2 regions of the Lederbergia ruris genome follow, and region 1 is predicted to be linked to the other one. Evidence: predicted binding sites of a transcription regulator. Region 1 holds the regulator's gene; the other holds the start of a gene.
The links. Region 1 encodes NrdR, which represses ribonucleotide reductase genes. Its sites were predicted from a motif close to AACACNATATATNGTGTT; they were not measured.
Positions count from the first base shown of each region.

Region 1 (7,674 bases):
ATTACACAGATGTTCAAACAGATGAGGCTGTGTATGGAAAAGGTGCAAAGAGAAAAGTTCCGGATGAACCGGCACTCGCGGAGCATCTCGCTCGTAAAGCTGTTGCGATCGATGCCTTATATACAGAATGTTTAAAGGAGCTTGAGGAAAACCAACAAACAGATCTTTTCTATAATTTAGAGTTACCCCTTTCCATTATTTTAGCGGAAATGGAATATGCAGGAGTAAAGGTTGATACAGCGCGGATACAAGAAATGCAATTAGAGTTAGCGGAACGGTTAAAGGAAATAGAAGCACGCATTTATACACTTGCTGGGCAAGAATTTAATATTAATTCACCAAAGCAATTAGGAGTCGTTTTGTTTGAGAAATTAGGTCTTCCTGTCTTAAAGAAAACCAAAACCGGTTATTCCACTTCAGCAGATGTATTGGAAAAGCTAGCGCAATCGCATGAAATTATTCCCGAGATTCTGCATTATCGCCAACTTGGAAAATTACAGTCTACTTATATCGAAGGGTTATTAAAGGTTATTCATAAAGACACGCATAAGGTGCATACAAGATTTAACCAAGCTCTTACTTCTACGGGGAGGTTAAGTTCAACAGATCCGAATCTGCAAAATATTCCGATTCGGCTTGAGGAAGGTAGGAAGATCAGGCAAGCTTTTATTCCATCTGAGAAGGACTGGGTGATTTTTGCCGCCGATTATTCTCAAATTGAATTACGAGTGCTAGCAGAGATTGCTCAAGACAAAGGTCTTCTAGAGGCCTTCCAACATGATATGGATATTCATACAAAGACAGCGATGGATGTTTTCCATGTGGCAGCTGATGAAGTGGATGGTAATATGAGAAGACAGGCAAAAGCTGTCAATTTTGGCATTGTCTATGGAATTAGTGATTACGGTTTGTCACAAAACCTTGGGATAACGAGGAAAGAGGCAGGAAAATTTATTGATCGTTATTTAGAAAGTTTTTCTGGGGTTAAACATTATATGGAAGATATTGTGCAAGAGGCACGAGAAAAGGGCTTTGTTTCTACACTTCTTCACCGGAGACGCTATATTCCGGAAATTACAAGCCGTAACTATAATATTAGAAGCTTTGGCGAAAGAACAGCGATGAACACCCCGATTCAGGGAAGTGCCGCTGATATTATTAAAAAAGCGATGATCGAAATGGCAGCCCGATTAAAAAAAGAACAATTACAAACAAGATTGTTACTACAAGTACATGATGAATTAATCTTTGAAGCGCCAAAAGACGAAATTAATAAGTTAAAAGAAATTGTCCCAGAAGTGATGGAACAGGCATTAACCCTATCTGTCCCATTAAAAGTGGAATATGCCTATGGTCCGACATGGTTTGATGCGAAATAAAAAAGAAAAGCGAAAGGCGTTTGCCTAGGGGCGACAAGCAAATGTTCTGAAACTGAAGAAGGGTGCTTTTTCCCTTCGGCAGTTTCAGGTTATTTGACCTCGAGCCCCTAACGCCTGTAGCTAGACAAAAAGAAAAGCGAAAGGCGTTTGCCTAGGGGCGACAAGCAAATGTTCTGAAACTGAAGAAGGGTGCTTTTTCCCTTCGGCAGTTTCAGGTTATTTGACCTCGAGCCCCTAACGCCTGTAGCTAGACCAAAAAGAAAAGCGAAAGGCGTTTGCCTAAGGGGAGAGAAGAAGATGCCCGAATTGCCAGAAGTTGAATCAGTACGTAGGTCACTAAACGAATTGGTGGCAGGGAAAAAAATAAAAAATGTCTCCATTCGTTGGCCTAAAATCATTAAACATCCATTGGAAGTTGAACAATTCCAAGATGCTTTACAAGGACAGCTTATACACAATGTACAAAGGAAAGGGAAGTTTTTAATTTTTCAATTGGATGATTATTCGCTTGTGTCGCATTTGCGAATGGAAGGGAATTATCGTTTACATCAAAATGAGGATGACCCCGATAAACATACGCATATCCTCTTTCACTTTACGGATGGCTCTTCCCTTTTTTACCGGGATGTTCGAAAATTTGGCACCATGCACTTATTTTCAAAAGGAACAGAGAATGATCAATTACCACTTTCTAAATTGGGGCCTGAACCATTTTCGGACGAATGTACATTAGCGTATTTATTGGAGAAATTAAGCAAAACGGATCGAGCCATTAAAGCTGTTTTACTTGATCAAACCATTGTCTCAGGACTTGGTAATATTTATGTAGACGAGGTACTGATTCGTTCTCAAATTCATCCTGAGCGTGTTTCGAAAACATTAACGGAGGAAGAAGTTATCCCTCTTTTGCAAGAAATGAAAACTACATTGTTAGAGTCTATAGAAGCAGGAGGGAGCTCTGTTAACTCCTATATGAATTCTCATGGACTTAGCGGTTCATACCAGGAACAATTAAAAGTGTATGGAAAAAATGGTGAACCATGCCCATTTTGTGGAATGGAAATTGAGAAAACGAAGGTAGCAGGACGGGGAACTCACTTCTGTCCACAATGTCAGCAGATATGATCGTGCTCGAATCACAAAAAAGTAGCGGACAAAAGACGTGTCCGCCAGTGTTTCTTCACATAAGGGAATAAGTAGTCGCTCCAGTACCCGCTGAACTTTTCCTTCAAGGATGTCTAAGTAAGCTATTGATTGATAAAGAATTAGGCAATTATCTATTCAATTCGTTTAACCACCCATGCTTTTTTCTCATATACTGATGTAGTCATTGCTGATATGGGAAGGTGTGAAGTTATGGGCGTTTCATTATCACTCTTGTTGCTTGCATTTGCGATTAGTCTTGATAGTTTTAGTACAGGAGTAGCATATGGATTACGCAAGATGCGTATTCCGTATAAATCACTATTGATTATCGCTCTTTGTACGGCAATATCTCTTCTTACCGCAATGTTTGCCGGAAGTATGATCATGCAAGTCTTGTCACCAACAGCTGCCAACCGGATTGGTGGAATTATTTTAATTATGATTGGTGCCTGGGTGGTATTTCAATTTTTTAGAACAGAACAAGGTCATCACGAACAAGTAGAAAAGTTGGTAGTGAACTGGGAAATTAAATCATTAGGGATCGTTATTCACATTCTTAAAAAACCAACAAGAGCAGATTTTGACCTATCTGGGACTATAACCGGCATTGAGGCTTTGCTCTTGGGGGCGGCTTTATCTTTGGATGCGTTTGGAGCCGGAATTGGGGCTGCGATGCTAGGATATTCTCCTTGGGTGCTTGCTGGCTCTGCAGCGCTAATGAGTGGTATTTTTCTTAAATCGGGCCTACAAATTGGCAATTTGTTCGCAAAGACCAACTGGATCCAACATTTTGCTTTTGTACCAGGCGTTTTATTGATTTTGATCGGCGTATTAAAAATCTAGAGTAAGACTTGAAAGAGGCGAGCTACTTCATGATGGTCGGTTTAACCGGTGGAATTGCAAGTGGAAAAAGTACAGTTTCACAAATGTTTAAAGAAAAAGGTTTCGTAATAATTGATGCAGATATTGCCTCAAGGAAGGTGGTCGAACCCGACCAACCTGCATATCGAGAAATTGTGCAGGTTTTTGGAGAGTCAATTCTTTTACCAAATCAAACATTAGATAGAAGTAAACTGGGATCGATCATCTTCTCCGATGAGGCCAAACGCCAAAAATTAAATTCAATTGTGCATCCAGCAGTCCGAAAACAAATGGAAAGTTGGAAAAATGAAGCATTGGCAGTCGGAAAACAGACCATTATTTATGATATTCCGTTATTATTTGAAAGCAAATTAACCAATCTCGTGGAAAAAACCATCGTTGTGTTTGTTGAAGAACAAGTACAATTAGAAAGATTGATGGAGAGAAATCATTTATCTGAATCTGAAGCATTAGCACGAATAGCCTCGCAAATGCCACTTCGTGAAAAAATAAAATTAGCTGATGCTGTGATTGATAACAATGGAGAGCTGGAAGAGACTAGATCACAAATAGAGGAACTTATAAAACAATGGTCCCTTCATCCATAATGAGAAAACCTACTTTACTAGGTTTTCTTTTCTTTTAAGGAAAAAAGTATAAAAATTGGCTAGTGTTTGGATCCAGCTCCAGCGCCCAGCGACTAGCAAACTTTCGGTGCTTTTCTTAGAGAAGTCACCTTTTGTTTTTTGATGCCGAATTAAGGTATAATGATAAAATAGAATATATTGATTTGAACGGAGCTGGTATGATGAAATGCCCGTCTTGTAAGCATAATGGAACTCGAGTAGTCGATTCAAGACCGGTTGATGACGTAAGGGCAATTAGAAGAAGAAGAGAGTGTGAGGAATGTTCTTTTCGTTTTACAACATTTGAAAGGGTGGAAGAAACACCATTAATTGTTGTAAAGAAGGAAGGGATTCGTGAAGAGTTTAGTCGTGAAAAAATTTTAAGGGGGCTGATTCGTGCCTGTGAAAAAAGGCCAGTCTCACTAGATCAACTTGAACAAATGACACATGAAATTGAGAGGGAAATTCGTTCGCTTGGACAAGCAGAAGTGAACTCGGAACTAATTGGGGAAAAAGTCATGGATAAATTATCGAAAATCGATGAAGTCGCCTATGTGCGATTCGCCTCTGTTTATCGACAATTTAAAGATATTAATGTTTTCTTAGATGAACTAAAGGATTTAATAAAAAAAGATTGATGAGAGTGTGTTTGTCTTGAAGCCATACTGGAGTGAAATTCAACCGATTGATTCCCTTATTGTGAAAATGAATGGTGTGTTGCATCCCCAAGATCAAAAGATAATTGATTCTTTATACCAACCTCTTATTGGTCCAGTTAGCACAGCCTTATACTATACTTTATGGAACAGAGTCCAAGAAAATCGACTTTGGTCGGAAAGGTTGAACCATTACCATTTAATGAATTTTCTTGATCTAAACTTGGAGGAAATTTTTCAAGCTCGTCTGAAGCTGGAAGGAATTGGTTTATTAAAAACATACGTAAAAACAGAAGCCGATAATCGTTCCTATTTATATGATTTGCAACCACCTTTATCTGCAGAAGGTTTCTTTACAGATGGCATGTTAAATATATATTTATATCAAAAAATAGGGAAATCACAGTTTTTAAAACTGAAACGGTTATTTATGGATGAAAAAGTAGACTTGAGTGGATACCAAGAATGGACTCGTTCGTTTCAGGATGTGTTTTCATCATTAGGCTCTGAGGCTTTAACAGATCAGGAAGCCCATACAGCTAGCCAGCCGGGTGAACAGCAAGAATTCTTTCGTCGTCAGGAACCAAACCTTATTAAAATTGATGGGGAACAGTTTAACTTTGAGGTACTATTTTCCGGGTTGTCAGAAATCATGGTTCCTAGACGAGTCTTTACCCAAGAAGTAAAAGAGGCTATTTCTAAACTAGCCTTTTTATACTCCATTGATGCTGTTAATATGAAAAATATTGTTCTAACTAGTTTGGATGCTGATCAAACGATCGATATCGAGGAGTTACGAAAAGCGGCCCGTGATTGGTATCAATTAGAACATGATCATCAATTGCCCCAATTGGTTGATCGTGTTCAACCTGTTTATGCCAGAAATGTGATTGAACCGAAAACCAAAGAAGAGCAACTAATCTCCTATTTAGAGACGATTTCACCGCGACAATTTTTAATTGATTTAGCGGATGGCGGGGAGCCTGCCCCATCAGATTTGCAGGCTGTAGAGGATGTTTTATTTCACCAGAAGCTTCCGCCCGGTGTGATCAATGTTTTGATTCACTATGTCATGTTAAAAACAGATATGAAACTTTCCAAAAGTTATCTGGCAAAAATTGCTTCACATTGGTCTCGAAAGAAAATTAAAACGGTCAAGGAAGCAATGGATCTAGCCAAAAGTGAACATCGTCAATACCAAGAATGGGCGAATGACCGTAAGACACCGACGCAAAAAAGGAATAAGCCAATACGGACGGAAAGATTACCGGATTGGTTTATCGAGCCACAAGCAACTGAAAAAGTTGTTTTTGATCAGGAACAGGAAGAGAAAAGGAAACGATTAGAAGCCATTCAACAGAAATACCGCCAACATGGAGGTGACCGAAATGGAGCGAATCAATAGAACGTTAGGTAGACTGTCTCGCTCTCCTAATTTTCAAAAAAGATATGAGCAATTAAAAACGGAAGTATTGGCGAACGCGGATGTGCAAGCATTCCTGCAAATGCATCAGGGTGAGATGAATGACCATATCATTGAACAGAGCTTAATGAAACTCCATGAATTTGTGTCACAGACAAAAAAATGTGCCAACTGTTCTGGACTGAATCACTGTCAAAATATTATGCCGGGGTATGAACCTGTTCTCACATTTGAAAATGGGAAAATTGAGCTTTTTTATCGACCATGTCCAAGCAAAATAATGGAAGATGAACGGCGAAAAACAGAGAGACTCATCAAAAGTATTTATGTTCCAAAAGAAATATTGCAAGCAAACTTTGCTGATTTTACTTTAGATGAGCCGGGCAGAATAGATGCATTTGAATTTGCTGAACAATTTGCCTCAGCCTATCAACCAGGCTTGAAAATGAAAGGCTTGTATTTATATGGGAATTTTGGCGTTGGGAAATCCTATCTATTAGGAGCGATTGCTAATCAGCTTGCGCAAAAGGAAATTTCTTCACTCATTGTCTACGTGCCTGAGTTCTTCAGAGAAATGAAACAATCTTTAGTTGATCAAACAATGAATGAAAAATTAGAAGTTGTAAAAAAGGCGCCGATTCTAATGTTGGATGATATTGGGGCCGAGTCGATGACAAGCTGGACAAGGGATGAAATATTAGGGTCGATCCTCCAATTTCGCATGCACGAACAATTACCTACTTTTTTTAGTTCTAATTTTAACTTTCATGATTTGCAACACCATTTAACATATTCCCAGCGTGGAGAAGAAGAAAAATTAAAAGCTGCACGCATTATGGAAAGAATTAAGTACCTTGCCTCTCCGATAAAATTAACGGGTTCTAATCGGAGACATCATTAAACACCTGCTTTAAACAGGTGTTTTGTTTTTTGGATCTAGCTCCAGCGCCCAGCGACTAGCAAACTTTCGGTGCCTTCTTACGATAAGTCAACAGGACGTTGGTCACAAAGGTGTTGCGACGTACAAGGATGTACTAGTGCAGACGAAGCGACAGGACGTCGCGATTGAGTCTGCCGCCAGGACGGAGGCCAACAGGAAATTGGTCAAAACGGCGTTGCCACAGGACGTGGCGCCTTTAGCCGTTTATCCTTTTTCAACCTTATTCTCCAAATTTGTACGTCGCTAAACGGGCGCTTCCGCTTTTCTAAAATTTTATGGTCTAGTCCTACCGAAACTTCATATACATGTACCAATGCGGAGTAAAGGGGGAGCAGGCTTGGAATTAATGTTCAAATCTATTAAAGAGGCAATCCGCTTTAAGTCTTTTTTAGCTACTAATGGCTTGCAGGATTCCTTTCAGGAAAAACGAGGCCGTTTTATATATTCATTTCAACCGATTGACACAAACAAAGATCAATATGTATCTGCTCTTATTCAATATATCCAAACCGTGAAAAGAAATGAATGGCTGGATCAAGTTCTTCAAAAGAAATATAGGTTTGAAAGTGAGAATGAACGGCATGACATTATTGAGGTTGTGTCAGAAATGTTTGCTGGAGAGAGAAAGGAATTAACGGCTTTA
Region 1 is NZ_BORB01000031.1:38,047-45,720, forward strand. It holds gene polA (DNA polymerase I) at 1-1,379, shown strand, start outside; gene mutM (DNA-formamidopyrimidine glycosylase) at 1,677-2,504, shown strand; gene ytaF (sporulation membrane protein YtaF) at 2,736-3,368, shown strand; gene coaE (dephospho-CoA kinase) at 3,398-3,994, shown strand; gene nrdR (transcriptional regulator NrdR) at 4,195-4,650, shown strand; gene KI363_RS15710 (replication initiation and membrane attachment family protein) at 4,667-6,073, shown strand; gene dnaI (primosomal protein DnaI) at 6,057-6,992, shown strand; gene KI363_RS15720 (putative sporulation protein YtxC) at 7,378-7,674, shown strand, end outside.

Region 2 (7,674 bases), on a different contig from region 1:
TTTTAATGATAGGGTCGTCCGTATTTTCAATCAAAAATCTTAAAATTCTTGGGTTTTGCATTTTGGAAATGATAAATTCAATAATATCAGGGTGCCAGTCGGCCAACATGATCATTTGAGCTCCACGTCTTGATCCACCTTGTTCAACTAAATGTGTAAGCTTTGCAATGTCATCGAGCCATGAAACTGATCCGGAAGATTTCCCGTTGACGCCACGAGCAAGTGTATTCCGCGGTCTTAGTGTGGATCCATTCGTACCAACTCCGCCACCCCTACTCATGATCTCCATTACTTGCTTACGGTGCTCAGAAATACCTTCTCTGGAATCTGGAACAAACGGCATTACGTAACAATTAAAGTAGGTCACATCTGTTCCAGAACCTGCTCCATACAGCACCCGTCCTGCTGGGATAAAATTTAAGCTTGAAAGCTCTTGATAAAACTTTTCAAACCATTCCTGTCTTTTTTCGGCTGTCTTTTCTACCGCAGCTAATCCGTTAGCATTTCTTTTGGCAATTTGTTCATAAAAAACTTCTAACGGTTTTTCGATGACATCAAGCGGACGAACAATAATTCCTGTCTTTCTCTCTTCTGCTTCGTCTAAAGAATTACGAAATTCTTCTTCTACAAGGACTTGCGCAGTATTCTCTTCCCAATCAATCGATTGGATAAAACCTAAACCTCTTGCCGGAAATTTCGGATCGTCCTTAATTGTTAAAACAATAAAGTCACCGGCTGCCAATGTTAATTTTTCTGTATCCTTGAAAGCATACCGATCAATCATAACGAGGCGAGATACTCCCTTATGTGTGATCTTCATGTCTGCTGTAATGGGAAATACCTGGTCGAACTGTCGAATATCCTGATTCAATCTTTCAATATCCAAATCTGAATATTGTTGGAAAGCTATTGCCATTTAACAAACTCCTCTCTACATCCTAAGAAATACTCAAATTCCCTATAAAACAATCACTATTAACACTATATATTGTTTCTAGTCTATTATCGACCACAATATATTGTAAATCAAGTGAAAAGACTTTGCCTTTTGTCAAATACAAAAATGAGGGATATCGTGAGAAAAACAAAGATTCTCCATGAAAATAACTAAAAAAACGACAATTTTGGACATTTTTACTTTAGTGCTTGTTTATTCCTCAACCTTGTTAAAATTTCCCACGATTCATATAAAAGTTTTGATAAAGGCCGCATTGAATAATATAATAAAAAATAGGCTTGTTTACCAGAGGGGGGAAGAAAAAAATTGACAGCTTTATACACATTACTTGTTATTCTAGGGATTATCATCATATTTTCCCTGTATAATTTTTTTCATCAAAAGAAAATTTTAAACACACTTTCAGAAGATGAATTTCGTTCAGGTTATCGAAAAGCACAGCTCATCGATGTACGGGAACCAAATGAATTTGATGCCGGCCATATTTTAGGGGCTCGCAATATCCCTATTTCACAATTAAAAAATAGAATGAAAGAAATTCGTCCTGATAAGCCTGTATATCTTTACTGCCAAAGTGGAATGCGCAGTGGGAGAGCCGGGCAAATGCTATACAAAAAGGGATACAAGCAGCTTTACCAACTACAAGGTGGATTTAAAAAATGGACAGGGAAAATAAAAACAACTAAGAAATATAACAGCTAATTCAAACACCGCAGATCACTTGATGTTCTGCGGTGTTTTTTAAAATCTTTTAGTAGAGTAGAACGTTGTGAAGTAAAAAAAAACAGCCGAGGATCTTGATCAACGATTTTGTTTCCCCTTCAGTCTCTCCCTTCACCCTTATTCGCCAAATATATAATTATTTTTTTGGACATACTAACTAATACAAGATACGTGTTCAAGTATCAATTTTATTCCCATCAATGTTTCATTGATTTGTAGGAGGTACTTATGTCCGTCAAAATACAATTCGACCAAAATTGGAAAAAAGGTTTTGTGGAAAGACTAGAAAAGGATGGTCCTTGGGCCAATTTAGAGCTATTTAAACTAGCGGTGAAAACCGAGAAGCATTTAACAATTCCTACTTTTGAAGGATTAGTTGCACCAAAATATTTACAGCAATTAACTCCATTACCCCATCAACTAGAAACCGCTCAACAAGTAGTTGAAAATATGAATGGAAAGGCGATTTTGGCTGATGAAGTGGGATTAGGGAAAACAATCGAAGCTGGATTGATTTTAAAGGAATATATGATCAGAGGCTTAGTAAAAAAAGCTCTAATTCTAGTACCAGCCTCTCTTGTTTCTCAGTGGGTTAGCGAATTGAACGAAAAATTTCATATACCAGCCGTTCCCCAAAAGAAAAGTTATGTATGGGAGCAATTTTCTGTCGTCGTATCCTCGATTGATACGGCTAAACGCAGCCCCCATCAAGAAATAATCGCTGAACAAAATTACGATCTTATTGTGATCGATGAAGCCCATAAATTAAAGAATCCTAAAACGAAAAACTATCAATTTGTCCAGTCCCTTAAGAAAAAGTTTTGTCTTTTATTAACGGCTACACCGATTCAAAATAGAATTGAAGAAATTTTTCATCTCGTCTCCTTACTAAAGCCTGGGCATTTAGGATCGGAAAGCGGCTTCTTAGACCAATATAAAAATAAAAAAACATCACTTCAAGACGATGAATATTTAAAAGAGTTAGTGAATAAAGTGATGATCCGAAATAGAAGAGGTGAAACAGGAGTAGAATGGCCGGAGCGTCATGTAGAAAGTATTTTGATCAATTTTTCAAAAGAGGAAAAGGCATTATATCAAGCCATCGATACACTGAAAAATGCTGAAGACGGGTTCGTTGCGCATGGATTCTCCCTTCTTACCCTTAAAAGAGAAGCATGCAGTAGTAGAGAAGCTGTGTTTATGACCTTAAAAAATATGTTTAATAAAATCGAAAATCCTTCTCCAGCTATTGTAGAGAAGATTAATTTTGTTAAGCAAAAAATAGATGGGGTTCAACAAAACTCGAAAGCTGAAAAAGCTTTAGAATTAATTCAAACGATCAATGATAAGGTCATCATCTTTACAGAATACCGCGCAACTCAATTATATTTACAATGGTTCTTGCAAAAAAATGGCATTCGTTCTGTTCCTTTCAGAGGTGGGTTTAAACGCGGTAAGAAAGATTGGATGCGCGAACTGTTTAAGAATCATGCTCAAGTGCTGATCGCAACAGAAGCGGGTGGAGAAGGAATCAATTTACAATTTTGCTCGCACATTATTAATTTCGATTTACCTTGGAATCCGATGCGACTTGAACAACGAATTGGGCGAATTCACCGTTTAGGACAAGAAAATAATGTTCACATCTACAATTTCTCGATCAAGGGTACAATCGAAGAACATATTTTAAAACTTCTTTATGAAAAAATAAATTTATTTGAACGAATTGTCGGGGAGTTAGATGAAATTCTCACCAGATTTGACCATTTAAATATGGAGGAATATGTAAAAGATATTTTTCAAACATCTCATTCTGAAGGTGAAATGAAAATAAAAATGGAGAACCTCTCGTCCATCATCCAGTTCGCTGATTCAATAAGAAAGGATGGAGAAAACATTGCAGCAGAGTGAAATTCACGATTATCTCGAAACTTTTTTTACAGAAAATGATTGCCAAATTGAAAAAAATGAATCAGGGTATATAACCGTACAACTTACCATTGACATGGATAAAGCGTTGATGAACCGCCCTTTTTACTGGACTTATTTAGAAAAAACTGGTGGGACACCGAATCCAATGAAAATTCATTTAATCACGGATCCAAAACAAGCACCAGAAGATGTAAAAGGCGAGGTGATTCATTTCGGTGCTCCACGTTTGCATCAGCTCTTCGCAATCACGAAGCAAAGGGCTGGGTTCATACGCCTTTATGAAAATCCCGCTAAAGGAAATATAGATAGGCAGATCCCCTTACACCCGTGGTTAATGCTGAACATTAAAATCTCTTATGAATGTGACAGAAAGAAAGATATTTTAAGATCGCTTGGATTAAATTTAATTAATGGCGTTATGATCGACCATTTTTTCGATAAAATGGACCAGACAGATCTCCAGCCAAAAATTCCTGACTATTGCTTTACGGTTTCCCCGATCATTAAACCAGAAAGTGGCTTAAAAAGAATGGAGACCTATCTAGAAAAAGAACTTCATTCGTCAGACCATACGTGGGCTGAAGAGGCAAAATTACGTTGGGCACAAGATCTAGATCTGCTCGATCATTTCTACGAAGACCAGGAAGAGAAACCCGAAACCTATGAAGTTGAAAAAAAGGCACTTCAGGATCAATACGAGCCGATAATAAAAGTCGAAATTATTAACGGGGGCATTTTTTATTTAAACGCTCTTTCTTAAGAAAAAATGACCAACGGATAAAAAGTTTGTCAATGCTTAGGTTATTTTAAATCCATCGGTTAAGTTTTTCAAAAAAGATAGACCCCCTCTTGATCGTAGAAGGGGTCTATCTTTTAAATATCATCCGAATCGAATAAGGCATTAAACCGAACCATTGATATAATTTTGGTGGACTCGACTCTTTACGCTTCAGCCTTATTTGTTTACGCTCCGCTTTCGGTCGTTCAAAATGTTTAATAAAGGTTTCCGTCATATACCTCATATAATCATCAAACGACATGGCTTTCACCTTTTCTTTACAATTTAGGAAATAGTTGGGAAAACAACTTCCTTTGTAAAGTATAACCAAGTGAGTTAGTAAACATTCATTTCTTTTAGAATAGTCTGGGCTACCTCTTCAATAGATAAGTCAGTTGTATCCACCACAGAAGATGCGCATTCCAAGTAATAAGGCAGTCTAGTTTGATACATATATGTGACCTCTTCTAGACTCTTGTTTTGAATAAGTGGTCTACCGCTATCCAATCCAACACGTTCAACAATCGACTGAGGATGAGCCTGCAGGAAAATAGTTTTCCCTTTTTTTAATACATCCCGATTGGCTTCTTTTAAGATGATCCCTCCTCCCGTCGTGATGATAACAGCCTCTTGCGATAACTCTACTAAAACTTCAGATTCAATCCTTCGAAAATGCCCCTCTCCACACTTGTCGAAAATTTGCGGAATCGCCATCTTCATCTTTCTCTCAATTTCTTGATCGGTATCCACCACGGAACATCCGCAAATTTCAGCTAATTTTTCGCCAACGGAGGTCTTCCCAGCCCCCATGAATCCAATTAAAAATAGTGGTTCTTTTATGTCCAAATTGAAGTTCCCCCTTGTTACACTCTCCTCTAAAGCTATTTTATCATTAATTTTTCTGTATTTTGCATTTGGGGTTCATTTTGTTGAATTATTTCCTTTATTTCTCTTTGATAAAAGGATTGGATTTCGTTTATATATCCCCACTCCGCTACATAAATATGAACCATTTCACCGATAAAAATTAAAACAAGCGCACTAACGAGCATAACAAGTGGATAAATGGCTCCTTTTTCTTGCTTTAAAATGACCCTTCCTCCTTGATGGCAAATCTCGATTCATCCATTATTCCATCCAAAAATTCAACCTGAATAAGCACTTCTTCTTCATTCAATATAAATTCAATACTATGAATTTCTTGAAGTACAATTTCATGGCCAAGTTTATTCACTTTTCTACGCAATGATTGACCATATGGCTCATAGGTAATCACTTGATTTCTCTTTTCTAAGATGAGGCTTGTTTTCGCATTTAATTTCATGACATTGATTTGCTCAGCTTCTTCTAGCTCCTTCCGCAACCCGATAATAAATAAATTCCATTCATAATCTTGATCCGTCTCCAAAAGGCGATCTAACGTATGAATCGTTTGAAAAATGAATGGCATTATCGACATAATTAAAGTAATGAGCATTATTGAAAATAGGGTTTCTAATAAGGTAAAGCCAGATTGCTTACTCAACACATTTTTGATGATCTTCATAACGAAAGCACGCTCTCCTGTTTTCAGCATTTTCTTCATAAAATAATTCATACTGAATTCCTTGGCTCAATCTTGTTTGTTTCAAAGGATATTTCGATACTGGATATTGCTCTACATATTCATATAAAAGTCGGTATCCAATCATTTCTTTTTTCCCATCAGACAACTTATTCATCATTGAAAAGACGATAGGAAATAAAGTTATACAGATTAAAAGAAGAAAGGAAAGGGAGAGAAGCCCTTCCAAAAAGCTAAAACCTCTCTCATTCTTCAATGATAAAACGCCCCTTCCCAATATAAAATTTCAACTTGATCGCATGCTGATTTTGCCGAAAAATAATGGTGCCAAAATTAGAGACATTTCCATCAGCATTAATCACAAAGCTTGCGATATTACTCTCTTGAATATAAATCGTTGAGGGGAAGCTTCTCTGCAATAATGTTTCGCTAGAATGAAGATCCGTAACCTTATATTCTTTCTTTATTGGTGAGAACTGGACCTGAACTTTCTCCCTTCTGTTTACGGCATAAGCATGAGCATAATATAGATCTGCTTCAAGTTGGGTAATAAATAACTTTTTCTGTATCATGTCTGAAAATGATTGATACGTGAAAATACTAAATAACAATATGATTGATACAACGGATAAAACTATCAGCATCTCCAACAAGGTAAAGCCTTTACTTGAGCGAAAATATTTCACGACTCTGGCTTCTTGATTGGCTGTACTTTTCCATTTACAATTTCCAATTTACTGCCATCTGGACAAGCTACTTGTTCTGATTCAAGATAGCCCGCCTTGTCAAGCTCTTGAAAGTCCTTTGGATATTGATTTTTCTCCATATGATAAGCCTGCACCTGACCTTGCAGCATAGATACCAAAGCTTCACAGCCTTTTCCATGAATATTTTTATTATGCTTAGTGACATTTGGTAAAGTAATGAGCAATATCACGGAGATGACAAGTAAAACGATCAGCATTTCGATTAATGTAAATCCCTTTTGATTCCGAATATATTTCATCATACTGGTCTCCCTCTTCCATTAAATAGAATCCATCATTTGAAACATTGGAAAAAAAATCGACATATAAATCACTGCAACCATTAGTCCGATCAAGATAAATATCAATGGTTGAATAATCGACATAAAGCGCAACATTTTCTCTTCTAATATCTCTGTACAAATTTGGCTATAATAAAGTAATTCACTGCCCAATCGATTATTTCTTTCCCCATGGGCAACAATGATGACCATTTCATTCGCAATAAAATCCAGCTTAGAAAGCGCATTAGGAAAAGAGCTTCCTAAAATCAGTTCCTTTTTCAAATATTCTCCAACCTCTTGCATAAGCGGGCGAAAGTTTTGGGTTTCCATCATCTTGATAATTTCATTTAAGGAATGCCCACTTTGGAATAGTAAGCTCCATTCTCTTGCAAGAAAAATTGTTTGGTATAGTTTGTAGAAAGATTGGTAAAAAGGAATGGAAGATTGGAGTGCCGCTATTTCAATGGCTGTTCTTTTGTGAAAATATCTTTTCATACATAAAAAGATTAGAAAACAAAAACAAATAGAAATAACGAAATATATGGGGATATGGTCAACCAGATGAAGGATGATTTGTGTAATCCCATTTGGTTGAAAGCCAATTGTACGATAGAGAAGTTGAAACTGTGGTAATAGTACGGTTTTTAAAATAAATGTTACAAACAACAAAGCAAAGATTAATAAACATG
Region 2 is NZ_BORB01000001.1:74,506-82,179, forward strand. It holds gene KI363_RS00395 (vitamin B12-dependent ribonucleotide reductase) at 1-916, opposite strand, end outside; gene KI363_RS00400 (rhodanese-like domain-containing protein) at 1,265-1,660, shown strand; gene KI363_RS00405 (DEAD/DEAH box helicase) at 1,910-3,592, shown strand; gene KI363_RS00410 (YqhG family protein) at 3,579-4,373, shown strand; gene KI363_RS00415 (YqzE family protein) at 4,480-4,653, opposite strand; gene KI363_RS00420 (shikimate kinase) at 4,728-5,237, opposite strand; gene comGF (competence type IV pilus minor pilin ComGF) at 5,476-5,937, opposite strand; gene KI363_RS00430 (hypothetical protein) at 5,909-6,211, opposite strand; gene comGD (competence type IV pilus minor pilin ComGD) at 6,201-6,641, opposite strand; gene comGC (competence type IV pilus major pilin ComGC) at 6,638-6,961, opposite strand; gene comGB (competence type IV pilus assembly protein ComGB) at 6,983-7,674, opposite strand, start outside.
Region 2: a site for NrdR is predicted at 978-995, ahead of KI363_RS00395 (vitamin B12-dependent ribonucleotide reductase). Genes of this name have one in related genera too.